4 regions of the Xanthobacter wiegelii genome follow, and region 4 is predicted to be linked to each of the others. Evidence: predicted binding sites of a transcription regulator. Region 4 holds the regulator's gene; each other region holds the start of a gene.

Region 1 (7,110 bases), 1.1 Mb from region 4:
GAGCACCGGCGCGGGGCTGGCGAGCTTCTCGCCGTCGGCCTTCGCCACTTCCACCCAGCGGTGCTCGCCCTTTTCGCAGGTCTGCACCACGGGGATCGGCACCGGGCGGGCGCCGGCTTCGGGGGCGAGGTAGGCGATGAAGACGAACTCGTCGTAGAAATCATCCGGCAGCGCGCCGCCGCTCCAGGTGATGGCGCGCACGCCGTCCTTCACCTCCTTGCCATGGAAGGCATAGGCGCGGTCATAGGGGCCGGCCTGCGTCTTCACCGTCCAGCCGGCCTTGGGCATGGGCTTGGCGGCGACGAGGCCATCGGGGATGGTCACCGTGAGCGCGGTGGTGGGTGAACCCTGGCAGCCGTGGCCGACCTTGAGCACGGCCTTGTAATAGCTGCCCACCGGGGCCTCGGCCTTTTCCAGCGTGACATGGGCGGCGGCGGGCGTCGCAAGAAGAGCGACCGGCAGGACGGCCGCGGCGAGCGCCGGGCCGAGACGGGAAAAACGGGTCATGGAGTGTCCTTGGGATCGGGCACGCGCGCGCGTCTGGCGCGGCGGGCGGTGCAGCAACGGGCGGCGTTCGGCTGTCGCTCAGACCCGGGCGGGCGGCCCGGTGGCGTGGAACCCAAGGGAGACGCTGCCGCCGCGCCCCAGCCCGTCGCGCACGGCGAAGACGGCTGCGCTGATCCGCAAAAGCGGCTTCGTCAGGCTCCCGGCCGCTCCATCGAGGCTTGGCATCGGTGCCGAGGCGGCACAGCCGAGCACGCAGCACAGCGCATCCGGGGCATGGGATCCGTCCGGACCGTCGGGCGTCCCGCCGGCACACAGGAGCCCCACGTCGGTCGCCAACGCCCGGCCGGCATGCTCCGCCGTCGCCGCTCCGCCGAGCACCAGCTGGGCGACGAGCAGATAGGCGAGCGCCAGAGGCAGGAGGGCGCGGCGCCAGATCGGAAGCCGTGACGGAGGCCGGAGCATGGGTATCGGCTTAAGACCACATCCGCCGGCCGGCAAGCCGCGCGGGGGTGGATGGTGTCGCACCCACGCCATCCCGCCGCCAGGCTGGAGGCTGGACAGGGACCAGGCTGGACACGGACCTGCGGACCCGGCACCCTTTTCTGATCGTTCGGTCCGGGACTGCCCCATTTCGAGCCCGGCGGAGATTGCCGCGATGACCAGCACACAGCCGACCATGAAGGCCGCACCCGCCTTCCCGTTCGACAATTCCTATGCCCGCGACCTCGCCGGCTTCTATGCGCCCGTCCTGCCCACCCCGGTGGAGGCGCCGGCGCTGGTGAAGGTGAACACCGCGCTGGCCGAGTTGCTGGGCCTCGACCCCGCCGATCTCGCGACGCCTGAAGGCGTGGCGGTGTTCGCCGGCCTCGCCGTGCCGGAGGGCGCGGAGCCCATCGCGCTCGCCTATGCCGGGCATCAGTTCGGCCATTTCTCGCCCCAGCTGGGCGATGGCCGCGCCATCCTGCTCGGCGAGGTGGTGGGGCGCGACGGGCTGCGCCGCGACATCCAGCTGAAGGGCTCCGGCCCCACCCCCTTCTCGCGCCGGGGCGACGGGCGGGCCGCGCTCGGGCCGGTGCTGCGCGAATACATCGTCAGCGAGGCCATGGCGGCGCTCGGTATCCCTACCACGCGGGCGCTCGCGGCTGTCACCACGGGCGAGCCGGTGCTGCGCGACCGGGCGCTGCCCGGCGGGGTGCTGGCGCGGGTGGCGGCGAGCCACATCCGCATCGGCACCTTCCAGTTCTTCGCCGCGCGCAAGAGCTTCGACGCGGTGAAGCAGCTCGCCGACTACACCATCGCCCGCCACTATCCCGACCTTGTGGGGGTGGAGAACCCCTATCTCGCCCTGCTCGACGGCGTGATCGGCCGGCAGGCGGCGCTGGTGGCGCGGTGGCTGTGCGTCGGCTTCATCCACGGGGTGATGAACACGGACAACATGTCGGTCTCGGGCGAGACCATCGATTACGGCCCCTGCGCCTTCATGGACGCCTATGACCCCAACACGGTCTTCTCCTCCATCGACGAGATGGGCCGCTATGCCTATGGCAACCAGCCGGACATCGCCCACTGGAACCTCGCCCGCCTCGCCGAATGCCTGATCCCGATCATGGGCGAGGACCGGGAGGCCGCGATCGCCGCCGCCAATGCAGCGCTGGGCACCTTCCCCGCGCGCTTCTATGCGGCCTATCACGCCGGCCTCTGCGCCAAGATCGGCCTGCCGGAGGCGGGCGAAGAGGATGTGGCCCTTGCCCATGACCTCCTCAACGTGATGATCGGCTCCAAGGCTGACTTCACCCTCACCTTCCGCCGCCTCGGCGCGCTGGCGGAGGATGCGGACGCGGGCGGGCCAGTGCGCGACCTGTTCCTCGACCGGGTGGCCTTCGACACCTGGGCGGAGCGCTGGCGCGCGCGCCTCGCCGAAACCGGCCGATCCGGCGCCGACATCCGCGCCGGGATGGATGCGGTGAACCCGCTTTTCATCCCCCGCAACCATCTGGTGGAAGAGGTCATCGCCGCCGCCATCGAACGCGGCGACCTCGGTCCCTTCGAGCGGCTGAACACGGTGCTGGCGCGGCCCTATGCGGAGCAGCCCGACTTCGCCGCCTATGCGGAGCTGCCGCCGTCCATGGAGGGGTACCGCACGTTCTGCGGGACGTGAGGGGCCTCTCTCCGCGTTGAACGGCTAAGCCCCCTCTCCCGCAAGGGGAGAGGGGAGCATGGCCCGATGCGGCAGACTTTGCCGCTGGACCCCGGCTCGGCGCTCCGCCTGCGCCGTCACCTGTCCGGGGCACAGAACCCACATGGCCGTCGTCCTCCGACTTGATCGGAGGACCCAAGGCGCCGTTTGCCCCCCCCTTGGGCCGCCCGCTCCGGCGGAGGGATGGACCCTCCGATCAAGTCGGAGGGCGACGCCGGAAAAGAAGGGCGACGCAGAGACAAATGCGCGGCCCAAAAGAAAAGGGCGCAGCCGAAGCCGCGCCCTTTCCCAATTCCCGGATGGGAGGATGGATCAGAAGTCCATGCCACCCATGCCACCCATGCCGCCGCCGGGCATGGAGGGCATGCCGCTATCGCGCTTGGGCAGCTCGGCGACGAGCGCCTCGGTGGTGACGATCAGGGCCGCGATGGAGGCGGCGTCCTGGAGGGCGGTGCGCACGACCTTGGCCGGATCGACGATGCCGGAGGCGATCATGTCCACATACTCTTCCGTCTGGGCGTTGAAGCCGAAGGACGGATCGTTGGACTCCTGCACCTTGCCCACCACGATGGAGCCTTCCACGCCGGAATTCTCGGCGATCTGGCGGATGGGGGCCTCGAGGGCGCGCAGGACGATCTTGATGCCAGCCTTGATGTCGGCGTTGTCGGAGGTGACCTTCTCCACCGCCGCCTTGGCGCGGAGCAGGGCGACACCGCCGCCGGGGACGATGCCCTCTTCCACCGCGGCGCGGGTGGCGTTGAGCGCGTCGTCAACGCGGTCCTTCTTCTCCTTCACCTCGACCTCGGTCGAGCCGCCGACGCGGATCACCGCGACGCCGCCCGCGAGCTTGGCCAGACGCTCCTGGAGCTTCTCGCGGTCGTAGTCCGAGGTGGTCTCCTCGATCTGCGCCTTGATCTGGTTCACGCGGGCCTCGATGTCGGCCTTCTCGCCGACGCCGTCCACGATGGTGGTCTTTTCCTTCTCGAGGATGACCTTCTTGGCGCGGCCGAGCTGGGCGATGGTGACGTTCTCGAGCTTGATGCCGAGGTCCTCGGAGATCACGGTGCCGCCGGTGAGGATGGCGATATCCTCAAGCATCGCCTTGCGGCGATCGCCGAAGCCGGGAGCCTTCACGGCCGCGACCTTCAGGCCGCCGCGCAGCTTGTTGACCACGAGGGTGGCCAGCGCCTCGCCTTCCACGTCCTCGGCGATGATGACGAGGGGACGGCCGGTCTGCACCACGGCCTCGAGGACCGGCAGGATCGGCTGGAGGCCGGAGAGCTTCTTGTCGAAGATCAGCAGGAAGGGCTCTTCCAGGTCGGCGATCATCTTCTCCGCGTTCGTGATGAAGTAGGGAGAGAGATAGCCACGGTCGAACTGCATGCCTTCGACCACTTCGAGCTCGGTCTCGGCGGTCTTGGCTTCCTCGACGGTGATGACGCCTTCGTTGCCCACGCGCTGCATGGCGCCGGCGATCATCTCGCCGATGGAGGCATCGCCGTTGGCGGAGATGGTGCCGACCTGCGCGACTTCCGCGGAGGAAGAGACCTTCTTGGCGCGGCCCTTGATGTCGGCGATGGCGGCGGCGACGGCGAGGTCGATGCCGCGCTTCAGGTCCATCGGGTTCATGCCGGCGGCAACCGCCTTGGCGCCTTCCTTCACGATGGCCTGGGCCAGCACGGTCGCGGTGGTGGTGCCGTCGCCGGCGAGATCGTTGGTCTTGGAGGCGACCTCACGCACGAGCTGCGCGCCGAGGTTCTCGAACTTGTCCTCAAGCTCGATCTCCTTCGCCACCGACACACCGTCCTTGGTGATGCGGGGGGCGCCGAAGCTCTTCTCGATGACGACGTTGCGGCCCTTGGGGCCGAGGGTCACCTTCACCGCGTTGGCGAGGATGTCGACACCGCGCAGCAGCTTCTCGCGCGCGTCGGAGGAGAACTTTACTTCTTTGGCAGCCATAACGGCCTCCTTGTGATTCTGTTTCGGTGGACCGGCTCAGAAGCGCGGACGACACATCACTTGGCCAAGCTCACTTGGCGATGACGCCGAGGATGTCGCTTTCCTTCATGATGAGCAGGTCCTGGCCGTCGATCTTGACCTCGGTGCCGGACCACTTGCCGAACAGCACGCGGTCGCCGGCCTGAACGTCGAGGGGGACGAGCTTGCCGCTCTCGTCACGGGCGCCGGCGCCCACCGCGATCACCTCGCCCTCCTGGGGCTTTTCCTTGGCGGTGTCGGGGATGATGATGCCGCCGGCGGTCTTCTGCTCGGCTTCGATGCGCTTGACGACCACGCGGTCGTGCAGAGGACGGAAGGACATGGGTCGTTACCTCTTTCGGGGGAGCGCGAGCCTTGGCCCGCCGTTCTGGCACTCCCGGATGAAGAGTGCCAAGCTCGTCGCGGAGATAAGGGCGCGTCCCCCCCGCGTCAAGGCGCGGTGCAGCAATTGGCAGGCTAGCAAAGCGGTAACGAGCCGTGGGATAAGCTCATCGGGAGCTGGGGCTTGACGGCGGATGGTGGCGGATGCGGACGGCATCGACGCCGACGACGCAAGCCTTTATGGTCGGGGCGACTATGGTCAGGCGACTGTCTGGGTGGTCGCATTCTTGTTCCAGGCGGCGGGAGGCCTCGGAAAGCACATGACGAAGATGGTTGCGGAATCCAAGTCTGCTTTATCCAGGCCTGCTTTCGGGCGTTCTGCTTTCGGGCGTTCTGTTTTCGGGCGGCAGCGCGCCGCCCTCGCCGGCGCCGCCCTTACGGTGCTCGCGCTGGGCCTCGCCGGCTGCGAAACCACGCCACCCGCGCCGCCGCCGCCCGCGCGCCCGGTCTATACCAGCCCGATCCCGCCGGACCGCCTCGTCGGCCGCTGGGGCCTCGCCGCCTACCACCGTCCGGACGACGCCACCCGCACCGAGGCGCAGGCCAAGTCCTCCTGCGGCAACCAGCCCTATGTCATTACCGCCGGCACCAATGGCGGCGTGATGATGTATCTCGCCGATGACAACAAGCTGACCGAACTGGTCTCCAAGCAGGTGGGCAACGGCCCGGTCTATATCGGCCCGCCCGATGACCCGGCCGGCGGCGAGCGCGACCGTCAGGTGGTGCGCTTCGACAACAACATCCTGGTGCTGCGCTTCGTCGATCCGGAAGTGGCCAAGCGCTACGGCACCATGGTGTACGTGCGCTGCGCGTGAGGGGAGGGCGCCCGCCGCCCCTTTACAGTCTGACGCTCAGCGCCCCAGGGCGCCAAGGTTACGCTCTGCTCAGCGCCCGAGGGCGCTGAGCACGGCCGACCCCCGGTTGGTGGGGTCGAAGACGTGCAGGCCCAGTTCCTCGGCCAGTTCCCGGAAGGCGGCGATGCCGCGCACGGAATTGCCCCGCGCATCGAGCCGGGGTGAATAGGTGGCGATGCCGAGCTGCCGGTTGACCACCCCGAGGATGCCGCCGCCCACGCCGCTCTTGGCCGGCACGCCCACGTCGAAGGCCCAGTTGCCAGCGAAATTGTACATCCCGCAGGTGAACATCACGGCGAGGGTCGAGCGCACCGCATCCACCGCGAACACCGTCGTGCCGGTGAGCGGATCCGCGCCGATGTTGGCGAGCGTCGCGCCCATGCGGGCGAGGTCGCCGGCCGTCACCAATATGGAGCACTGCCGGAAATAGAGGTCCAGCGTCGCATCCACGTCGGCGGTGAGCGCGCCGACGCTGGCGAGCAGATGCGCGATGCCGCGATTGCGGTGGGCCGTCTCGGCCTCGGAGCGGAACACCGCCTCGTCCACCGCGAGCCGCCGCCCCGCCGCCGCCGAGAAGCGATCCAGCACGAAATCCAGCGCCGCGTCGCCGAGCTGCTCCACCAGCAGCCCCGAGACGGTGATGGCCCCGGCATTCACCATGGGGTTGAAGGGTCGGTTGGTTTCGGCGTCGAAGACGATGGCGTTGAAGGCGTCCCCGGAGGGCTCCACGCCGACGCGGGAGAGCACCTTGTCCCGCCCGGCCACCTCAAGGGCGAGACAGAAGGCAAATGCCTTGGAAATCGACTGGATGGTGAACGCCACGCCGGCATCCCCGACCGCGACCACCTCGCCCGTCACCGAGACTGCGGCGATGCCGAAGCGGTCGGGATCCACCAGCGCCAGTTCCGGGATGTAATCGGCGAGCGCGCCGGAGGTGTCGGCGCGGCTGCGCTCAAAAGTATGCCGCACCACCGTCTCCAGCCCGGAGCCGGCCGGCTCGGCGGAAGCCGCATGCGTCGGGCTCAAATCCATCCTCTTCCCCCTTGCGGTCCAGCGGATGCCGACCGCGATCGCGGACCCTGTGTCGCACCGTGCTGGCGACGAGCCAAGCACAAGACGAGCCAAGCAGGAGACGTGCCATGGCGCGCGATCGCGTCCGCGCAGACGGTTGCG
Region 2 (7,110 bases), 530 kb from region 4:
GCGCCTCGCTGCTGGCGATGGTGCGAACGCCCCAGCCGCAGAATAGCGTCGGCCCCATCAGCGTGCTCGCCACGGCGCCTGCCCGCTCCGGCAGGGCGATGCCTGTGAACAGTGCATGCCCGGCATTGGAGCTCCTGACACGGCAAGGCCGCTTCCCGCCGTCAAGCGCCAGCACATAGGTGCCGAGCGCCACGTCGAAGAAGGCCGCATCGAAGGCGGCGCGCAACGCCTCTGCACGCCGGTCGAACCCGGTCGCACGTTCAGGGTGCCGCAGGGCGCGGGCGATATCCGCGGCCGCCCGCCAGGCGCCATAGGCATAGGCCTGCACCTCGGCAAGGGCGATCGGGCCCCGCGCTAATGTGCCGTCCGCATGGAAGACGGAATCATGGCTGTCCTTCCAGCCCTGGTTGATCAGCCCTTCCTCGGTCTGCCGGCCATATTCAATGAACCCGTCGCCGTCGCGATCGCCATGGCTCTCCATCCAGCCCAGCGCCGCCTCGATGTTCGGCCAGAGCCGGCGCAGCGTGACGATGTCGCCGGTGCGTTCCAGATAGGCGCCGCCCAGCATGACGAAGAGCGGGGTAGAATCGACGCTACCGTAATAGCGGCGGAACGGCACCTCCCTCAGTTCCGCCATCTCGCCATGGCGCACCTCGTGCAGGATCTTGCCGGGCTCGGCATCGGCCTCCGGGTCGAACTCGCTCGCCTGGTTGGCGGCGAGATGTTGCAGCACGCCGCGCGCGATAGCCGGGTCGAGCCACAGCGTCTCGAGCGCCGTGATGAGCGCGTCCCGCCCGAACACCGTGCTGAACCATGGGATGCCGGCATAGGGATATGGCCCCTCCGGCGTGTCGGTGACCAGCATGTAGAGATCGGAGACCGAGCGTCGTACCGCCTCGTTGAAGATCTCGTTGGAGGTGACGATCGCGGTCGCCCGCGAGGCGGAGGAACGCAGGGCGCGGCGCGCCTCCCTTAGCGCGCGGAGGAAGGCAGGACGCGCCGGCGCCTCGCCGACGCCGTCGCAGGCAATCTCCAGCACCACTATCCGTGCCTCGCGCGAGGCGAGGTCGAAGACGAAGCTGGCGCGGTCCGCTGTCAGTTCCTGCGGCGCCGGGTCGAAGTGCAGCATCGTCTCCCGCCGCCGTCCGTCGAGACCGAGATAGGCGAGCCTGACTCGATCCTGCGTCACCTCCGGTTCCTGCAGCGTGCCGCGCCGCGCCCGCTGCGTGCCCCGCACCTCGAACAGGTCGGCGAAGTCTGCGGCGAAGGCGAGATCGATCCGTACCCGCCGCGGCCGGTCGTCGAAGTTGCGGATGGCGATGCGCTCATGGCAGGCGCCGTTCCACAGAAAGCGCGAGCGACGCAGATGCAGGAGGTCATGCTCCAGCACCAGCCGGCCCTCGGCATCGAACAGGTCGGGATTGGTGAGGTCGCAGGTCAGCGTCGCATTGTCGTCGCGCAGCGTCGAGGACAGCAGCATCGGCCGCTGACCGGCAACCGTCAGGTAGAGATGCGAGAGATAGCGCGTGTCGCGATGATAGAGGCCCTCCGGGCTGCCCGGCCCGGAGAGCGCATCGCCATTGTGGTCGAACACGGCGAAGGTGTCGCCGTGCTTGAGCGTGCGCGGCCGCCGCTCCTGCAGCGAGGCGGCGGCCGGAATGAAGAACTGCGCCAGCGGCGTGCCCGGCGCCGGGGCATGGGCAACCGCATCCGCACCGATCGTGCCGTGCATGAGGACCTCCCGCTCAGGCGACGGCCCGCAATTCGATGCTATCGGCCAGTCCGTTGCCAGCGCCGTTTGCCATGGCCGGGATGCGCATGGCGGCGCGGCGCAGGCCAGGAAGATCACGATAGATGGCGAGATAGTCGAACGCCATCCGCTCGGCGGTGAAGCGCTCCTCAAAGGTGGCGCGTACCTCGGCTCGGTCGAGCTTGTCGACCGAGCGCACCGCTGCCACCGCCTCGTCGAGGTCGCTCACGATGAAGCCGGTGACGCCATCATCGATCACCTCCGGCACCGAGCCGTGGCGGAAGGCGATCACCGGCGTGCCGGAGGCCATGGCCTCGATCATGACCAGTCCGAACGGCTCCGGCCAGTCAATCGGGAAGAGCAGCGCGCGGGCATTACCGAGGAAATCGGCCTTCTGATGCTCATTGATCTCGCCGATGAACTCGACATTGGGATGCCGTGCCACCATGGGGCCGATCACCTCGTCCCAATAGGCCTGGTCGGCCTTGTCCACCTTGGCGGCGATCTTGAGCGTCATGCCGGCGCGGGCGGCGATCTCGATGGCGCGGTCGGGCCGCTTCTCCGGCGAGATGCGCCCCAGGAAGGCGAGATAGTTACCTTGCGGGTTCGCGGTGAAGGGCAGGACATCCTTGGGCAGGCCGTGATGCACGGTGCCGGCCCAATGCACGGGCGGCATGGGGCGGCGCTGATCGTCGGAGATGGAGACGAGCGGATAGTGTGGGAAGGCGGAATAGAAGGGCTTGAGGTCGGGCAGGTCGAGACGGCCATGCAGCGTCGTCACCATGCGGTCGGCGAAGCCGCTGGCGAGCGGGTAGTGCAGGAAGTCGACGTGGAAGTGCAGCACGTCGAACTCGTCGGCGCGGCGGCGTACCTCCTCCAGCATCATCATGTGATAGGGCAGCGGATCCCTGACCTGCGGATTGAGCCTGAGCGCCATGTCGCAGCACGGCACCAGCTCGGCTTTGGTCTTCGAATCGCCGCTGGCGAACAGCGTCACCTCGTGGCCCTGCCGGACCAGTTCCTCGGTGAGATAGGACACGATGCGCTCGGTGCCGCCATAGAGCCGTGGCGGGCAGCATTCCGCGAGCGGGGCGATCTGGGCGATCTTCATCGGCAAAACCTCCTCGTCTGAGCAAAGCGTTGACAATGAGCATGCGTCGGAGAGGTGCTGCGGCCACCCCATAGGCATGGTCCGCGCCTCGTCGTCGGAGTCACCCGTTCACAATCCAGATCCGGGGACCTCCATTTCGGTTGATCAGAAGTCGCGACGCCTCGTCCAAGGCGAGCGGGTGATCGAGCGGGAGCGTGGTTGGGCTGGCAGCGAGGCCCGGATCACCTCCGGGCCCCGCCTCGTTAGAAATCCATGCCCGCGCCGGCGGGAACGGCGGGGGCCGCTTCCTTCTTCGGCTTCTCGGCGACCAGAGCCTCGGTGGTGATCAGCAGCGAAGCGACCGACGCGGCATCCTGAAGCGCCGTGCGCACGACCTTCGCCGGGTCGATCACGCCATTGGCGACGAGATCCTCGTAGGTGCCGGTCGCCGCGTTGTAGCCCCAGTTGTAGTCGTCCTTCTCCAGCAGCTTGCCGACGATCACCGAGCCATCCTCGCCGGCATTGCTGGCGATCTGCCGTGCCGGCGTCTGAATGGCGCGGCGGACGATGGCGACGCCGGCCTTCTGGTCTTCATTGGCCGGCTCAACGGAATCGATCGCCTTCAGCGCGCGCAGCAGGGCGACGCCGCCGCCCGGCAGGATGCCTTCCTCGACCGCCGCGCGGGTGGCGTGCAGCGCGTCGTCCACGCGGTCCTTCTTCTCCTTGACCTCGACCTCGGTCGCGCCGCCGACGCGGATCACCGCGACGCCGCCCGCGAGCTTGGCCAGGCGCTCCTGCAGCTTCTCGCGGTCGTAGTCCGAGGTGGTCTCCTCGATCTGCGCCTTGATCTGCGAGGTGCGGCCCTCGATCTCCTCCTTCGACCCCGCTCCGTCGACGATGGTGGTGGTCTCCCTCTCGATCACCACCTTCTTGGCACGGCCGAGCTGGGCGAGGGTGACGTTCTCCAGCTTGATGCCGAGGTCCTCGGAGATCACCTGGCCGGCGGTGAGGATGGCAATGTCCTCGAGCATGGCCTTGCGGCGATCGCCGAAGCCGGGCGCCTTCACCGCCGCGACCTTGAGGCCGCCGCGCAGCTTGTTCACCACGAGGGTGGCCAGGGCCTCGCCCTCGACGTCCTCGGCGATGATCAGCAGCGGCTTGGAGGTCTGCACCACCGATTCCAGGAGCGGCAGCATGGCCTGCAAACCGGACAGCTTCTTCTCATGGATCAGGATGTACGGATCCTCGAGCTCGACCCGCATCTTCTCGGTGTTCGTCACGAAATACGGCGAGACATAGCCGCGGTCGAACTGCATGCCTTCGACCACCTCAAGTTCGGTGGCGGCGGTCTTGGCTTCCTCGACGGTGATCACGCCTTCATTGCCGACCTTCTGCATCGCCTCGGCGAGGAAACGGCCGATCTCGGTGTCGCCATTCGCGGAGATGGTGCCGACCTGGGCGATCTCGTCGTTGCGCGTCACCTTGCGCGCACGGGTCTTGAGATCCGCCACTACGGCGTCCACCGCGAGGTCGATGCCGCGCTTGAGGTCCATCGGGTTCATGCCGGCGGCTACCGCCTTGGAGCCTTCCTTGACGATGGCCTGGGCCAGCACGGTGGCGGTGGTGGTGCCGTCGCCGGCGAGGTCGTTGGTCTTCGAGGCCACTTCGCGCACCATCTGCGCACCCATGTTCTCGAACTTGTCCTCGAGCTCGATCTCCTTGGCGACGGTGACTCCGTCCTTTGTGATGCGGGGAGCGCCGAAGCTCTTCTCGATGACGACATTGCGGCCCTTCGGGCCGAGCGTCACCTTCACCGCATTGGCAAGCGTGTCCACGCCGCGCAGCATCTTCTCGCGCGCCTCGGACGAGAACTTCACTTCCTTGGCAGCCATGATCCTGTCCTCCTTCCTGGATTGCTATGGCTCACGATCTCAAGGGATACCGGTCAGGCAGCTTTCCTGGCCGTCTCGCTCCGTTCGATCACGCCGAGAATGTCGCTCTCCTTCATGATGAGCAGCTCCTCGCCGTCGATTTTCACCTCGGTGCCGGACCACTTGCCGAACAGCACGCGGTCGCCGGACTTCACGTCGAGCGGCACCAGCTTGCCGGCCTCGTCGCGCGCGCCGGGCCCGGCGGCAACGACCTCGCCCTCCTGGGGCTTTTCCTTGGCGGTGTCAGGAATGATGATGCCGCCGGCCGTCTTCTCGAGGGCCTCGATGCGGCGCACGACGACACGGTCGTGCAGCGGGCGGAAATGCATGCAGATCCTCCTGGTGCAGGGCAGCGATGTCATGAACTCGGCGCCTGGGCACACGAGCGGCATGGAGCTAGGAAGGTCGCGTTTCTCGTTCAAGAGGGTACGGGAAAATTTTTGTCACTCGGCGACCTTGAGTGCCAATGAGCTGAAAACAATAGCGAATATCGAACCGGGCTGACGCGGTGGGAGGTGGACGAGAATTTTTACCCCCCTCTTGAACGAGATTTTTTCGCTCCCCAGATCGCTTGTTGCCGGGGCCTGAAAGGACCGGCGCATGGCGCCCGTGGCAAGGCTGCGGGCGGCTTGTGCCCATGTTGCTCAGTGGAGGATGTGGCTATGAGAACCTTCGACTTTGCTCCCTGTTATCGTTCCACCGTCGGCTTCGACCGGCTTTTCGATCTCATCGATACTGCGGCGGCCCCGCGTCCGGACTGGCCGCCCTACAATATCGAGAAGACCGGCGAGGACGCCTACCGGATTTCCATGGCCGTTGCCGGCTTCCGTCCCGACGAGGTCGAGCTCACGCAGCAGGCAAATACGCTGGTCGTCACTGGCAAGAAGACGGCGGACGCAAACAACCGCCAGATGCTGCACAAGGGCATCGCCTTCCGCAATTTCACGCAGACTTTCAATCTCGCCGACTATGTGAAGGTGTCCGGAGCAACGCTCCAGGACGGCCTGCTGTCGGTCGATCTCGTGCGCGAGGTGCCGGAACGGCTGAAGCCGCGCCGCATCGAGATCGCGTCCGCAGGCCTGCCGGCCGAGAGCAATGTCAGGCAGATCGAGCAGGCCAGGGCGGCCTGATTTTTCCCGCCCAAAGAGCCTGCATCCCGCCTCCCGGAATTCGCCGGGAGGCGGGCCTGTGGAGGATTGGAGATGCTGCACGAAATAAATGTAAGCACCGGGATTCTTCCAACTCGCGTGCCATGGGGCGACCCGCGCTCGCCGGGAGAGGTCCTGGCCGACCCAACCATGAGCACGGGGTCAAAGCGGGCACTCCTCGCGTCATGGGCCTCGGATCGGTATGCCGTCCCGAACCGGCCGGACCTTCGCCGCCCGGAGACAGGAAAGATCCTGGTCCTCTCCGACATACTCGAGGCGCTGCAAGCTCTGGACGAGGTGACCGATCTTCAGCAGATAGCGCCGCACCGAAGCTCCCGCCCATCCTCTGAAGGGACCGGTGCTGCCGGCATGTAAGGTCAGAACGTTCCGGATGGCAGCTCGCTTTGGCTGGAGCCGGTGCCTGTCCGTAGTTGCTTATCGCGTGTCTTGGTCTGCCCGCCTGAAAAGTGGTCCTCCCTGAAGAAGGCTTTTTGAGCCTTTGAGGTCGTTTGTCGAGCGGCGTTCCCGATTTCATCGCGGCGGTGGCCGCTATCGCGCGTCATCCACCCGCGGGTAGCAACCGCTCAAATCGAAGCTTTGAAAAGCTGAAGAGCGGGGAGGCTTTGCTCCACCCGTACTGCCAACCACTAGTTGGTTTGGCGCGCTGACGTGGATGAAAGTGAGAACTACGTCTTCGCTGCAGCTCTCTAGGATGCGAACGCCAATTTGACGGATCACGACTGGCGTAGGGCCCAGTTCGAATCTCTCTCGCTCCGCCATTTCAGTCCCAAACCGGGCACGCCGAGCTTAGCCGATTTCCCTCCCGAGACGGCAGCCAGCTTTCTGAGCAGGTCTCCCTTCGATCCGATGATGCGGACGTCCTTCGCTCCGACCTCCACGCGCTGAGCCAAGGCGCGCAAATGATCGCGGCGGTAGCCGCCGCCTTCGATGCGCATGCGCTTGCGGGCAATGTCGGCGAAGCGCGCGACCATAGCGGGGGTGACGGCGTCTTCGCCCGAGGTCGCGAGAGAGGTTTGCGCGCGAGCTGCATCGGCCTCCGCCTGGTTACGGATCGCCTTCAGCCCGTCGATGCGCTCCTTCAGCGCCGGATCGGTGATGTCGGCGGCGCCGGCGTCGGCGTCATAGAGCCGATCGAGCAGGTCGACCGGCAAAATGACGTCTGCGCCCGCC
Region 3 (7,110 bases), 2.3 Mb from region 4:
ATCAATTTCGTGACACCCACCGGCCGGGATGCGCCGGGCGTCACCGTGCGCATGGATGCCGGAAGCTGGGACTTCTTCCGCCTGCAGAGCAGCGCCAGCGGCTACCAGGGCGCGTTCGACGCCTTCGTCACCGCTTCGGCCCTGACCGCGCAGGGCTTTCGCCAGCATTCCGCAGGCGATTCCATCCGTGCCTCTGGCAATATCGGCTGGCGCCCGACGGAGGCGTTCGAAACCCGCTTTTTCTTCAACGCCAACGACATCGAGCAGCAGATCCCAGGTGCCGTCACCAAGACGGCGGCCCTCACCGATCCGCAGGCGGCCAACCCGACCAACATCAAGCTCGATTACCAGCGCAACATCCAGTCGGTCCGCCTCGCCAACAAGACAACCTGGGTGATGAGCGACAACACAAAGCTGGAACTGGGCCTGTTCGGCTCCGACAAGGACCTGAACCACCCCATCTTCCAGATCCTCAACTATGATTACCTGACCTTCGGCGGCTTCGCCCGCGTGGTGGATGAGCGCCTCATCGGCGGTTACGCCAACCGCCTCACGGCCGGCGTCACCACCGCCATCGGCTCCACCGATGCGCAGCGCTACGCCAGTATCGGCGGCAACGAGGGTGCCCTCACCTTCTTCGCCGATGAGGACGCCACGACGACCACCTTCTACGCCGAGGACAATTTCTACCTCACCAAGGACTTCTCTTTGGTCGGCGCCTTCCAGTATCTGACGGCGACACGCGACCGCGAGGGGTTCTACAAGGCCGCCACCGGCTCCCAGGACTACAATCTGTTCCTGCCGAAGGGCGGATTCGTCTGGGATCTTGGCGGCGGTGCACAGCTCTACGGCAACATCTCCAATTCCGGTGAGGTGCCGACCTTCTCGGAACTGACCAACTTCGCCAGCATCATCCTCTCGAACCTCAAGGCGCAGACGGCCACGACCTACGAACTGGGCAGCCGCGGCCGCACGGAGGATTTCAGCTGGGACGTCTCGCTGTACCGGTCGAACGTGCAGAACGAGCTGCAATGCAACGCCACCACCGTCTCCGGCGTCTGCACGGTGGTCAACCTCGGCTACACGGTGCACCAGGGCGTGGAAGCCGGCTTCGGCGGCACGCTCTGGAAGGGACTGTGGGAGAAGGGCCCGGCGCCGGACAAGCTCTGGTTCAATTTCGCCTACACCTATTCGGACTTCTTCTTCGACAATGACCCGGTGTGGGGCAACAACCAGCTGCCGGGCATCCCCCCGCACTATTTCCGCGTGGAGCTGCTCTACAAGCATCCGAGCGGCTTCTACGCGGGGCCGAACGTGGAGTGGGTGCCCGTTCCTTATTACGTGGACAATGCGAACACGCTGAACACGGCGGCCTATGCCCTGCTCAACTTCCGGCTCGGCTATGACAATGGCGGACCGTTCTCCGCCTACATCGATGCGCGCAACCTGTTCGACACGGCCTATATCGCCACCGTGAGCGTCACTGCGGTCGCCGCGCAGAACTCCGCCTTGTTCGAGCCCGGCTCCGGCCGCGCCGTCTACGCGGGCGTGCGCTACACCTTCTGAGAAGGCCAGGAAACCCGAGCGGGCCAGGAAACCCGAGCGGGCCAAGAAACCTGAGCGGGTAGAAACAAAAACGGCCGGGCGATGGCCCGGCCGTTTTCGTATTTTCAGAAGTCCATGCCGCCGCCCGAGCAAACCGGCCTGCCGGTTTGCGACCTCGCGAAGAAGCCGGGCGGCGTCAGGGGGTACGCTCTACCTCAGAAGTCCATGCCGCCGCCCGAGCAAACCGGCCTGCCGGTTTGCGACCTCGCGAAGAAGCCGGGCGGCGTCAGGGGGTACGCTCTACCTCAGAAGTCCATGCCGCCGCCCGGCATGGCCGGGGCCGCGGGGCCGGACTTCTTGGGCAGCTCGGCGATGAGCGCCTCGGTGGTGATGAGCAGGCCGGCGATGGAAGCGGCGTCCTGCAGAGCGGTGCGCACGACCTTGGTGGGGTCGATGATGCCCGCCTTCACCATGTCCACATATTCGCCGGTCTGGGCGTTGTAGCCGAAGGTGTAGTCGTTGGACTCGAGGATCTTGCCCACCACGACGGAGCCATCATCGCCGGCGTTCTGCACGATCTGGCGCGCCGGAGCCTGGATGGCGCGGCGGACGATCTCGATACCGGTCTTCTGATCGGCGTTGTCGACCGTCAGGTTTTCAAGGGCCTTGATGGAACGCAGCAGGGCGACGCCACCGCCGGGGACGATGCCTTCTTCCACCGCGGCGCGGGTGGCGTGCAGGGCGTCGTCAACGCGGTCCTTCTTCTCCTTGACCTCTACCTCGGTCGAGCCGCCAACGCGCACCACGGCGACGCCGCCGGCGAGCTTGGCGAGGCGCTCCTGGGCCTTCTCGCGGTCATAGTCAGAGGTGGTGGTCTCGATCTGCGCGCGGATCTGGGCGATGCGGGCCTCGATGTCGGCCTTCTCGCCGGCGCCGTCGACGATCGTGGTGTTCTCCTTCTCGATCACCACCTTCTTGGCGCGGCCGAGCATGGAGAGGTTGACGCTGTCGAGCTTGATGCCGACTTCCTCGGAGATCACGGTGCCGCCGGTCAGGATCGCGATGTCCTGCAGCATGGCCTTGCGGCGATCACCGAAGCCGGGGGCCTTCACGGCCGCGACCTTGAGGCCGCCGCGCAGCTTGTTCACCACGAGGGTGGCGAGAGCCTCGCCTTCCACGTCCTCGGCGATGATGAGCAGCGGACGGGCCGACTGCACCACCGCCTCGAGCACGGGCAGCAGCTCCTGCAGGCCGGCGAGCTTCTTCTCGTTGATGAGGATGTAGGGCTCCTCGAACTCAACGCGCATCTTCTCCGCATTGGTAATGAAGTACGGAGAGAGATAGCCGCGGTCGAACTGCATGCCTTCCACGACATCCAGCTCGGTCTCGGCGGTCTTGGCTTCCTCGACGGTGATGACACCCTCGTTGCCGACCTTCTTCATCGCCTCGGCGAGGAACTTGCCGACCTCGGCGTCGCCGTTGGCGGAGATGGTGCCGACCTGGGCGATCTCGTCGTTGGAGGTCACCTTGCGCGAGTTGGCGGCGAGATCCTTGACGATGGCCTCGACGGCGAGATCGACGCCGCGCTTCAGGTCCATCGGATTCATGCCGGCGGCAACCGCCTTGGCGCCTTCCTTCACGATGGCCTGGGCCAGCACGGTCGCGGTGGTGGTGCCGTCGCCGGCGAGATCGTTGGTCTTGGAGGCGACCTCACGCACGAGCTGCGCGCCGAGGTTCTCGAACTTGTCCTCGAGCTCGATCTCCTTGGCCACCGACACACCGTCCTTGGTGATGCGGGGGGCGCCGAAGCTCTTCTCGATCACCACGTTGCGGCCCTTGGGACCGAGGGTGACCTTGACGGCATTGGCGAGGATGTCGACGCCGCGCAGAACCTTGTCACGCGCGTCTACGGAGAATTTTACGTCCTTGGCAGCCATGGGGCGTGCTCCTTCAGATTGGGACGATTGAATGGGATGGCGAATGCCGCGGGACCGGGCGCCTCGGGCTGCCTCGATCCTGCGACCGAAAATTCGGGCTGCCTGAGATCAGGCCGCCTTTTGGGCGCCGGCCGCGTTCTCGATGACGCCGAGGATGTCGCTCTCCTTCATGATGAGGAGATCCTGGCCGTCGATCTTCACTTCGGTGCCGGACCACTTGCCGAACAGCACGATGTCGCCAGCCTTCACGTCGAGCGCCACCAGCTCGCCCTTCTCGTTCCGGGCGCCGGGACCGACCGCGACGACTTCGCCCTGCTGCGGCTTCTCCTTGGCGGTGTCGGGAATGATGATGCCGCCGGCCGACTTCTGCTCGGCCTCGATGCGCTTGACGACCACGCGGTCGTGCAGGGGACGGAAACCCATTGGGAAACCTCCGGTTCGATGTTGTCCATCGGGGTTGCCTGTTTTGAAGGCGCCGGGAACCCCTCCACCCGGCCCGACCGCGATCTAAGGGCGGCAAATCCGAGCCGCAAGGGGTCCGCGCAAAAAATTTGGCACTCTCGGGAACTGAGTGCCAGCAGTCGATATTCTGCGGGCTTTCAGCGAGTGGGCCGCCTCCAGGTCCGCCGCTCCGTCACGCCCGCCATCCGCGCGACGGCTGTCAGCAGTCCCGGCCGAAGGCTGCTAGATCATTGTTTTTGCAGACGGAAACCATTCTTTAGCCTTGGCGTTGGCAAAGTCTGTAGCCGACAATGAGGTGTCCGGTCCCGCCCCTTCCCTTTTCGATGGCAGCGGGGCCGCGGATTGGAGGTGTGACCCATGGTTTCCAAGGTGTCGCGTGACTTCGTCCTGCAGATGGAAGGCTACGGCCTCGCCACGGCCGAGATCCTCTACCGCCTGCCCGACCATCCCAACTTGCTCCAGACCTTCCTCTGGCAGGAGTACGATCTCTGCCCGCGCTTTCCGGAGCTGAACAAGTTTCTGGAGTTCTGGCAGCGCGAAATCGAGGGGCGGCTGCATTCGGTCCGGGTCGCCCATTCCGGCCTCATCAAGCCGGCGGAGCTGAGGTCCGTGGACGGCATGTTCCTGCTGAACTGAGAGGTCGGAGGCCCGGCAGGGGCTTTGCCTATCGGTCTGTCGTCTTTTATGGTCCCCATGGGCGGACAGCACATGCACGTCCCCGCGGGGGTGGGGCGTGCATGTCGGCTCCATCCGGGCCGGCCACGCTAACGCTGCGGCAGTTTTCGAGGGCCGTGCCCTGCCACCGCCGTTTTCCGGTTATAGCTGAAGCGTCCAATCCATGAGGGCGCCTTGGACCATCGCACTCCCCGCACCTCCGAGCTCCTGGCAGCTGTGCTTGCCGCGCAGGAACAGGATCACGTCGCCATCGGCGATCTGGTCAACGCGCTGCGAAACCGGGCTTTCGGCATCCTTTTCCTGATTTTCGGCATCCCCAACTGCATCCCCATGCCGCCGGGCATCCCGGTGGTATGCGGCATCATCCTGGGACTGATCGGCCTGCAGATGATGCTGGGCCGGCAGGAATTGTGGCTGCCGGAGGGGATTGCCCGCCGTACCTTTTCCCGCGCCATGCTGGAATCGATCGTCACCCGCTCGCGGCCGTGGATCGAACGGTTCGAGCGCATCTCGCGTCCCCGCTTCGAGCAATTCGCCGGACCGACGGCCCGACGGCTGGTGGGGGCGACGGTGGTGGTGCTCGGCTTCATCCTGATCCTGCCTATCCCGTTCCTCGGCAATCTGCCGCCGGGATTTGCCATCTGCATCTTCGGCCTCGGGCTCGTGGAGCGGGACGGCCTCGTCATTCTCGCCGGCTTCGGCGCCACGATCCTCGGCCTGATGGTGACAGCGCTGATGAGTTGGGCCATCTACCAGGGCGCCATCGCCATCTTCTGAAACCCCTGCCCATCCCATGCGTGTTGACGCCTTCGATTTCCACCTCCCCGAGGCCCGGATCGCCCTGCGCCCCGCCGAGCCGCGCGACACGGCGCGGATGCTCGTCGTCCGCCCCGGCGCCGCGCGAGAGCTGGAGGACCGCAGCGTCCGCGACCTGCCGGATTTCCTGCGCCCCGGCGATGCGGTGGTGGTGAACGACACCCGCGTCATCCCCGCCGCGCTGGAAGGCGTGCGCTCGCGCGAGGGCGGCTCGGACGTGGCGGTGGAGGCAACCCTCATCAAGCGCCTCGCGCCCGACCGCTGGCGCGCCTTCGCCAAGCCAGGCAAGCGCCTGCGCGTCGGCGACCGAATCCGCTTCGGCGGCGAGGGCGGCGCCTGCCTCCTCGGCACGCTCGACGCGACCGTGGCGGGCAAGGAAGAGGACGGCTCCATCGTCCTCGCCTTCGATCTCGCCGGCGATGTGCTGGACGAGGCGGTGGCGGCGGTGGGGCACATGCCCATCCCGCCCTACATCGCCGCCCGCCGTCACGAGGACGCGCGGGACAAGGACGACTACCAGACCCTGTTCGCCCGCGTCGCCGGCTCCGTGGCGGCGCCGACCGCGAGCCTCCATTTCACGCCCGACCTCCTCGCCCGCATGGCCGCCGCCGGGGCGACCTTGCACAAGGTGACGCTGCATGTGGGCCCCGGCACCTTCCTGCCGGTGAAGGCGGAGGACACGTCGGGCCACACGATGCACGCCGAATGGGGCGAGGTGTCGCGCGAGACGGCGGATGCTCTTAATGCCGTGAAGGCCAAGGGCGGGCGCATCCTCACCATCGGCTCCACCTCCACCCGCCTCATCGAGAGCGCGGCGGGGGAAGACGGCACCATCCGCCCCTTCGTGGGGGAGACGGACATCTTCATCACCCCGGGCTACCGCTTCCGCGCGGTGGATGCAATGCTCACCAACTTCCACCTCCCGCGCTCGACGCTGGTGATGCTGGTGGCGGCCTTCATCGGCCATGAGGCGCAGAAGCGCGCCTATGCCCATGCGATCGCGGAAAACTACCGCTTCTATTCCTATGGCGATGCGTGCCTGCTTCTGCCACAAGGCGGCGCATGACGCCCGACACGCCTGCCGACACCTTCTCCTTCACCCTCTCCGCCACCGACGGCGCCGCCCGCACCGGCTATGTCTCGACGCCGCGCGGGCGCATCCGTACGCCGGCCTTCATGCCGGTGGGCACCGTCGCGACGGTGAAGGGGCTCTATTTCGACCAGGTGCGGGCGGCGGGCGCGGACATCGTGCTCGGCAACACCTACCACCTCATGCTGCGCCCCGGTGCCGAACGGGTGGCGAAGCTCGGCGGCCTGCACACATTCATGCGCTGGGACGGGCCGATCCTCACCGATTCCGGCGGCTTCCAGGTGATGAGCCTGTCGAGCCTGCGCAAGATGAGCGAGCAGGGCGTCACCTTCCGCTCCCATGTGGACGGGGCCTATCACGAGATGAGCCCGGAGCGCTCGGTGGAGATCCAGGGCCTGCTCGGTGCCGACATCCAGATGCAGCTCGACGAGTGCGTCCGCCTGCCCTGCACCGACGAGGAAGCGGAGCGCGCCATGCGGCTTTCGCTGCGCTGGGCAGAGCGCTCCAAGCGCGCGTTCGAGACGCAGCCCAAGGGGCGGGCCATCTTCGGTATCGTGCAGGGCGGCGCGGTGCCGGCGCTGCGGG
Region 4 (7,110 bases):
GTCGTGCTATGCGTGGCTCTGGTGGCGGCGGGCGGTGCGACGGCTCAGCAGCCGCCGGCGGCACAGGGGCGGCCAGCACCGGGCTCGCCCCCGCCACTGGTCGAGCGCGCGGACACCATCGCCGTCACGCCAGTGGTGGTACCCAACTTCTGGAATGTGGAGCGGCGGCTGGAGCGCCCCGACGCCGCGAAGCTCCCGAAGGAACTGCGGTTCGTGACCACGGATGATTATCCGCCGTTCAATTTCATCAACTCCACGGGCGCCCTCTCCGGCTTCAACATCGATCTGGCGCGGGCGATCTGCGCCGAGCTCAGCGTGACGTGCAGCTTCCAGACGGCATCTTTCGCCGACGTGGCCGACGTGGTGGACCAGGGCCGCGCAGAGGCCGCCATCGCCGGCCTTGTCGCGACGCCCGCAGCGCGGGCAACGCTGGATTTCTCGGAACGCTACCTCGGCACGCCCGCGCGGTTTGTCGGCCGCCGGCAGGAGACGCTGGCGAAGGCGACGCCCGAGGAGGTGGCCTCCAAGAAGGTGGCCGTGGTCAGCCGCACGGCGCACGAGGCTTATCTGCGCTCCTTCTTCAACGAGGCCGCCATCCGACCTTATCCGGATCTCAAGGCGGCGCAGGAGGCGGTGAAGGCGGGGCAGGTGGACCTTCTGTTCGGTGACGGCATCACCCTCGCGCTCTGGCTGAACGGCACCGACAGCGGGAATTGCTGCCGTTTCGTCGGCGGCCCCTTCACCGAGAGCCGCTTCTTCGGCGACGGCTTCTCAGTCGCCGTGAAGGAGGGCAACGACACCTTGCGCCACGCGATGGACTTCGCCCTCCAGCGCATCTGGGAGAAAGGCGTGTATACCGATCTCTACCTGCGCTGGTTCCCGGTCGGCTTCTATTGAGGCGCGGCGCGTATCGGCCGGCCGCCGGGCTCGCAAACGAAAGAGCCGCCCCGCTTGCACGGGACGGCTCCGGAAAAACGCGAAGGGGACGGGGCGCGCCCCTCAGTTCCGGGGAGCCGGCAGACCCAGCTGGGAGGACGGAGCCGGCCGCGCGGCCTCGGCCCGCCTCTGCTCCTGGCGCGCCGCACGTGCTTCCTTGCGGTAGCGGCCCTGGCGCGCCCAGGTCACGATCCCGCCGGCGATCACGCCGACGATCACCGCAGCGAAGATGATCGCGAACAGCGGCAGCGTCACCGACACGGCCGGATGGTCCGGCGCGAACGGATCGAGGGACAGCGTGACCGGCTTGCGGTTCGCAACCGCCAGCGCCACCGCGAGGATCGCGAGGGGCAGGCCGACGAGGATGGAGAGGAAGCGGCTCACGGGCGCCTACTTTCCGGTGTTGAGACGCTCGCGCATCTCCTTGCCGGTCTTGAAATAGGGGACGGTCTTCTCGCTCACGTCCACCTGCTTGCCGGTGCGCGGGTTGCGGCCGACGCGGGCGTCGCGCTTCTTCACCGAGAAGGCGCCGAAGCCGCGCAACTCCACGCGATCGCCCCGCTCCAGCGCGGAGGCGATCTGCTCCAGGATGGCGTTGACGATGTTCTCCACGTCCCTCTGGTAGAGGTGCGGGTTGGCCTCGGCGATCTTTTGGACGAGCTCGGACTTGATCATTGTGGCCCCAGTTCCTCGAAATCGTCCGCCGCCAGCGCGCCGTTGCACCGCGAGAGGGACGGTGGACGGCCGGGTGGTCCGGCGGTGTTATCGGTGTTGTCGGATGGCCGCCAAGCGCTTGTGAAAGCTATCCTAACCCTCGGTGCGAGGGTGCCAGAGGGCCAACAGACCGTCAAGCTGACTGCGCTCCAGCGCGCCTTTCGCCGCATCGGTCAGCAGCGCCGCCGCCTGCGGGAAGCCGAGCGCGCTGACGACGCCGCGCGCCGCGCCGAGCAACCAGCCGAACTCGTCGCCAACCTCCTTGGTGCGCCAGGTGCGGACCTTGAGAGCCTCGCTCACGCCCTTCTCGCGGGCGAGCCAGGCGCGGGCGGTGCGCTCGTCGCCGAGTTCGTCCACCAGCTGGAGTTCGAGCCCCTGATGACCGGTGAAGACGCGCCCGTCCGAGACGTTGGCGAGCTTGGCATCCGAGAGCTTGCGGCGATCGCCCACGAGGTCCTTGAACCAGGCGTAGCTGTCCTTCACCAGCGAATCCACGGCGGCGCGCGCCTCCGGCGTCACCGGCGTATACGGATTGGGGGAGGCCTTGAGCGGGGAGGACTTGATGTCCTCCATGGTCACGCCCACGGTCTTCAGCAACTCGGTGAAGTTGGGAAACTGGTAGAGGACGCCAACGGAGCCCACCAGCGCATTGCGGCGGGCCACGATGTGGTCGGCACCCAGCGCCGCTATATAGGCGCCTGAGGCAGCGACGCCTTCCACGACGGCCACCACCGGCTTCTTCTCGGCAAGGCGACGGAGCGCATCGAACAATTGCTCGGAGCCGGTCACCGTGCCGCCGGGGCTGTCGATGGAGAGGATGACGGCGCTGGCACGGGAGCGGCCGATCTCTTCCAGCAGTTCAACCCGCTCGCGATCGTTGCGGATGATGCCGCCGATCATGATCCGGGCCACATGGGGAGACGAGGTGGGAATGTCCCGGCCGACCAGGGCCGACACGCCCACCGCCACGGCGGCGATCACGCCGAGCACCCCGAGCACACGCCAGAATGTGACCTTCCGCCGGAGGCGACGGCGTTCGACGATCTGGTCGGCATCCAGCGACATGGTGCGCGTTCCTCGGCAGGCGGTCTCAAGCCCCACGCGGACTTAAGCAGGCCGCGCGGCGTTGGCAAGCGCTCCCGCGCGTTCAGCGCGGATACGAGCCGGCGACGCCTAGCCCGCCAGCGCGGCGATGACGGCGTTGAGCACCGGGAAGCCGGCGGGGGTGACGCGCAGCCGATCCCCCTCGCGGGCCACCAATCTCTCGGCTTCCAGCATCGCGAGACGACCCCGGTCGATCCGTCCGCCCAGGCGGGCGTGCCGCGCGAGATCGACGCCTTCCCGGAGGCGGAGCCCCATGAGCAGCATCTCGTCGGCCTGCTCGGCCGGCGTCAGCGTCTCGTCGGAGACGATGCCGTGCCCGTCCGCCTCCACGCGCGCCAGCCACGCTTCGGGCGCGCGCTCGGTGAAGGTGGCCCGGCGGGTGCCGCCCACCTGCAGCCGGCCATGGGCCCCGGCGCCGATGCCGGCATAGGTGCCGTAACGCCAGTACACGAGATTGTGCCGTGCCTCGGCGCCGGGCCGGGCGTGGTTCGAGACCTCATAGGCCGGCAGGCCGGCTTGCGCCGTCACCTCCTGCGTCACATCCCATAGCGCGCGGGAGAGATCATCGTCGGGCAGAATGAGCTTGCCCGCGCCGTACAACCGCTCGAACGGCGTGCCGGGCTCGATGGTGAGCTGGTAGAGGGACAGGTGCTCGCAGCCTTCGGCGAGCGCGCGCCGCAGTTCCGCCGACCAGGCTTCGGGCGTCTGGCGCGGTCGGGCGTAGATGAGGTCAAAGGACACGCGATCGAAGGCGCGGCGGGCGATGGCCACGGCGGCCAGCGCCTCCGCCACCGAATGCATCCGCCCGAGGCCCTGAAGGTCTGCGTCGTCCAGCGCCTGAACGCCGAGCGAGACGCGATTGACGCCCGCCGCCCGGTAGCCCTGGAACCGCTCGGCCTCCACGGAGGTCGGGTTCGCCTCCAGCGTCACCTCCGCATCGGCGGTGAGCGGCCAAGCGTCGTCGATCGCCTCCAGAATGGCGGCGACCGTCGACGGCGCCATGAGCGAGGGCGTGCCACCGCCGAAGAAGACCGTCTCTGCCCTTCGCGGCCCCGACAAAGCCCGCATATGGGCGATCTCACGGCGGAAGGCCGCGATGTAGCGGGCCTCGTCCGGCGGCACGAGGCGGACATGGCTGTTGAAGTCGCAATAGGGACACTTGGCCTTACAGAAGGGCCAATGGATATAGACGCCGAAGCCGCCCGCCGTGTCCTCAATGCCGTCGACCCCCTGCCCCGCGATGGGGAGAGGGTGCGCAGGTGCGGGCACGGAGGGGGCCTGATCCAAGATCGCGCTCACCCCTTCAGGCACGCCTGCGAGAGCTTCAGGAAGGCGCGCGCGCGGTGGGAGAGGCCGAAGCCCTTGGGGGGCATGCCGTGCTTCTCGTCCGCCGTCATCTCGGCGAAGGTCTTCACATGGCCCTCGGGGAGGAACATGGGATCATAGCCGAAGCCCTTGGCTCCGCGCGGTGGCCACACGAGGGTGCCGTCCACGGTGCCCTCGAACTCCTCCAGATGCCCGTCCGGCCAGGCGATGCACAGCGCGGAAACGAAGCGAGCGTGGCGCTGCGCCGGCTCGGTGGCGCCGATCTTCTGCAGTTCGGCCTCCACCTTCTCCATCGCCATCTCGAAATCGCGCTCCGGACCGGCCCAGCGGGCGGTATGGATGCCCGGCGCGCCGCCGAGCGCGTCGATGACGAGGCCACTGTCGTCCGCGAAGGCCGGAAGCTGCGCCGCATTGGCCGCCGCAACCGCCTTGAGGCGGGCGTTGCCCTCGAAGGTGGTTTCGGTCTCCTCCGGCTCGGGCAGGCCGAGCTCGCCGGCGGAGACCGCCTCCACCCCGTGGGGCTCGAGCAGCATCTTCATCTCGATGAGCTTGCCGGGATTGTGGGTGGCCACCACCAGCCGGCCGGTGAGCTGGCGCGCCATCACCCGATCGCCAGCTTCTGGAGTGACACCAGCTGATCTACGCCGGATCGGGCCAGCGAGAGCAGCGAGAGCAGTTCCTCCTGGGTGAACGGCGTCTTTTCCGCCGTGCCCTGGATCTCCACGATGCCGCCGGTGCCGGTCATGACGAAATTGGCGTCGGTTTCAGCCACCGAATCCTCGGCATAGTCGAGGTCGAGCACGGGCGTGCCCTCATATATGCCGCAGGAGACCGCCGCCACATGCTGCTTGAGCGGCATTTCCTTGATCATGGAGCGGGATTTCATCCAGCTCAGGCAGTCGTGAAGCGCGATCCAGGCGCCGGTGATGGAGGCGGTGCGGGTGCCGCCATCGGCCTGGAGCACGTCGCAATCGATGGTGATCTGCTTCTCGCCCATCGCCACGAGGTCCGTCACCGAACGGAGCGAACGCCCGATCAGGCGCTGGATCTCCTGGGTGCGGCCGGACTGCTTGCCGGTGGTGGATTCGCGCCGGGTGCGGTCGTGGGTGGCGCGGGGCAGCATGGAATATTCCGCCGTCACCCAGCCGCGTCCCTGGCCTTTGAGCCACGGTGGCAGGCGCTCTTCCAGCGTCGCGGAGACGAGGACGTGGGTGTCGCCGAACTTCACGAGGCAGGAGCCTTCCGCGTGGCGCATCACGCCCCGTTCAAAGGACACCGCGCGCATCTCGTCCGGGGCGCGCTTGCTGGGGCGCATGATGGATACCTCTTTGTGCGTCATGGGCGCTCCTTTTAGAGCGCCGCGCGCCGGGAGGAAAGCAAGGGCCGCCACAGCCCATGCGCGGCGCTTGAACCCGACCCCGGCGAGGGACACATTAGAGCCAGAGAAATCCTTGGCTCCGAAGGCTGAACCCGTGGCGCTCGATCCGTTCCTGCCCCTCTCCACCGGCGGCCTCGCGCAGATCGACCAGCGTTCGCGCGAGATTTTCCGCCAGATCGTCGAGAGTTACCTCGCCACCGGCGAGCCGGTGGGCTCGCGCAACATCGCCCGCCTCATTCCCATGACGCTCTCGCCCGCCTCGGTCCGCAACGTGATGGCGGACCTGGAAGCGGCCGGGCTCATCTATGCCCCCCACACCAGCGCCGGGCGCCTGCCGACTGAACGCGGCCTGCGCTTCTTCGTGGATGCGCTGATGGAGGTGGGCGACGTCAACGAGCGCGACCGGGCCAATATCGAATCGCAGGTGCTGGCGGCCGCCCGCACCACCACGGTGGAAGGCGTGCTGCAGGAAGCGTCCGGATTGCTCTCCGGCCTCGCCCGTGGCGCTGGCGTCGTGACCGCCACGAAGACCGATCCGCGCCTGAAGCATGTGGAGTTCGTGCCGCTGGAGCCGGGGCGCGCCCTCGTGATCCTCGTTTCCGAGGATGGGCAGGTGGAGAACCGGGCGCTGGCGCTGCCGCCGGGCCTGCCCGTCTCCGCCCTCACCGAGGCGACCAATTTTCTCAACGCCCGCATCCGCGGCCGCACCCTTTCCGACGCCCGGCAGGAGATGGACAGCCTCCTGTCCGAGCTGAACCGCGACCTCGACGCCCTCACCGCCCGCGTGGTGGAGGCCGGGCTCGCCTCCTGGTCGGGCGACGAGCCGGGCGGACGCACCCTCATCGTGCGCGGGCAGGCGAAACTGTTGGAAGACCTGCGCGCGCTGGAGGATCTGGAGCGCATCCGCCTGCTGTTCGACGACCTCGAGACCAAGCGCGAAGTCTCAGAGCTGCTCGGCCGGGCGGAGGAGGCGCAGGCGCTGCGCATCTTCATCGGCTCGGAGAACCGGCTGTTCTCCCTCTCCGGCTCCTCCACCATCGTCGCCCCCTATCGCGACGGGCAGGGCCGGGTGGTGGGCGTTCTGGGCGTGATCGGCCCAACGCGGCTCAATTACGGCCGCATCGTTCCCATGGTGGACTTCACCGCCCGCCTCGTCAGCCGCGTATTGGGCGCGCCGGGGGCCGACGCGGCTTAGGGACAAGGATCACTACGACTTGATTTTTCCCCCCATCGCCCCGATATGCGCCGGGACAATTGGCCTTTGCCCGACGGTGTTGTGACCCGGGCAAATCTCAAGGCAGGGGAAGTGACCGGATGAGCGAGCAGAAGCGCACGCCCGAGACCGGCGGCGACGCAAGCGAAAACGGCGCCGCGCGGGGGACTGCACAGGTGAATGAGGCGACCGCCGAGGCGGAAGCGGGCGCCATGGCGGATGCCGCCCTGGGCGATCCGGCGGGCGACAAGGCGCGCCTGGAAGCGGAGATCGCGAGCCTCAAGGACAAGTTCCTGCGCGCCTTCGCCGAGGCGGAGAACGTGCGCCGCCGCGCCGACAAGGAAATCCAGGACGCCAAGACCTACGGCATCGCCTCCTTTGCCCGCGACGTGCTGAACGTGGCGGACGACCTCGCCCGGGCCCTTGGCTCGGTGGAGGC

Evidence for each region. Region 4 encodes HrcA, which represses chaperone genes, less so after heat shock. Its sites were predicted from a motif close to GTTAGCACTCNCNNNNNGNGAGTGCTAAC; they were not measured.
Region 1: a site for HrcA is predicted at 5,069-5,097, ahead of groES (co-chaperone GroES). Genes of this name have one in related genera too.
Region 2: a site for HrcA is predicted at 5,211-5,239, ahead of groES (co-chaperone GroES). Genes of this name have one in related genera too.
Region 3: a site for HrcA is predicted at 4,033-4,061, ahead of groES (co-chaperone GroES). Genes of this name have one in related genera too.

The regions. Positions count from the first base shown of each region.
Region 1 is NZ_CM195529.1:509,099-516,208, forward strand. It holds gene V5F63_RS02320 (DUF1775 domain-containing protein) at 1-507, opposite strand, end outside; gene V5F63_RS02325 (hypothetical protein) at 586-969, opposite strand; gene V5F63_RS02330 (protein adenylyltransferase SelO) at 1,184-2,665, shown strand; gene groL (chaperonin GroEL) at 3,017-4,663, opposite strand; gene groES (co-chaperone GroES) at 4,734-5,024, opposite strand; gene V5F63_RS02345 (hypothetical protein) at 5,344-5,898, shown strand; gene glsA (glutaminase A) at 5,968-6,963, opposite strand.
Region 2 is NZ_CM195529.1:4,141,836-4,148,945, reverse strand. It holds gene V5F63_RS19345 (amylo-alpha-1,6-glucosidase) at 1-1,732, opposite strand, end outside; gene V5F63_RS19340 (glycosyltransferase family 4 protein) at 1,746-2,861, opposite strand; gene groL (chaperonin GroEL) at 3,104-4,732, opposite strand; gene groES (co-chaperone GroES) at 4,786-5,100, opposite strand; gene V5F63_RS19325 (Hsp20 family protein) at 5,434-5,901, shown strand; gene V5F63_RS19320 (hypothetical protein) at 6,654-7,110, opposite strand, start outside.
Region 3 is NZ_CM195529.1:2,378,286-2,385,395, reverse strand. It holds gene V5F63_RS10910 (TonB-dependent receptor family protein) at 1-1,566, shown strand, start outside; gene groL (chaperonin GroEL) at 1,851-3,482, opposite strand; gene groES (co-chaperone GroES) at 3,591-3,905, opposite strand; gene V5F63_RS10895 (usg protein) at 4,302-4,580, shown strand; gene V5F63_RS10890 (exopolysaccharide biosynthesis protein) at 4,794-5,396, shown strand; gene queA (tRNA preQ1(34) S-adenosylmethionine ribosyltransferase-isomerase QueA) at 5,413-6,501, shown strand; gene tgt (tRNA guanosine(34) transglycosylase Tgt) at 6,498-7,110, shown strand, end outside.
Region 4 is NZ_CM195529.1:4,671,693-4,678,802, forward strand. It holds gene V5F63_RS21815 (transporter substrate-binding domain-containing protein) at 13-897, shown strand; gene V5F63_RS21820 (LapA family protein) at 1,000-1,320, opposite strand; gene ihfB (integration host factor subunit beta) at 1,327-1,611, opposite strand; gene sppA (signal peptide peptidase SppA) at 1,744-2,715, opposite strand; gene hemW (radical SAM family heme chaperone HemW) at 2,824-3,996, opposite strand; gene rdgB (RdgB/HAM1 family non-canonical purine NTP pyrophosphatase) at 4,050-4,682, opposite strand; gene rph (ribonuclease PH) at 4,682-5,395, opposite strand; gene hrcA (heat-inducible transcriptional repressor HrcA) at 5,553-6,653, shown strand; gene grpE (nucleotide exchange factor GrpE) at 6,773-7,110, shown strand, end outside.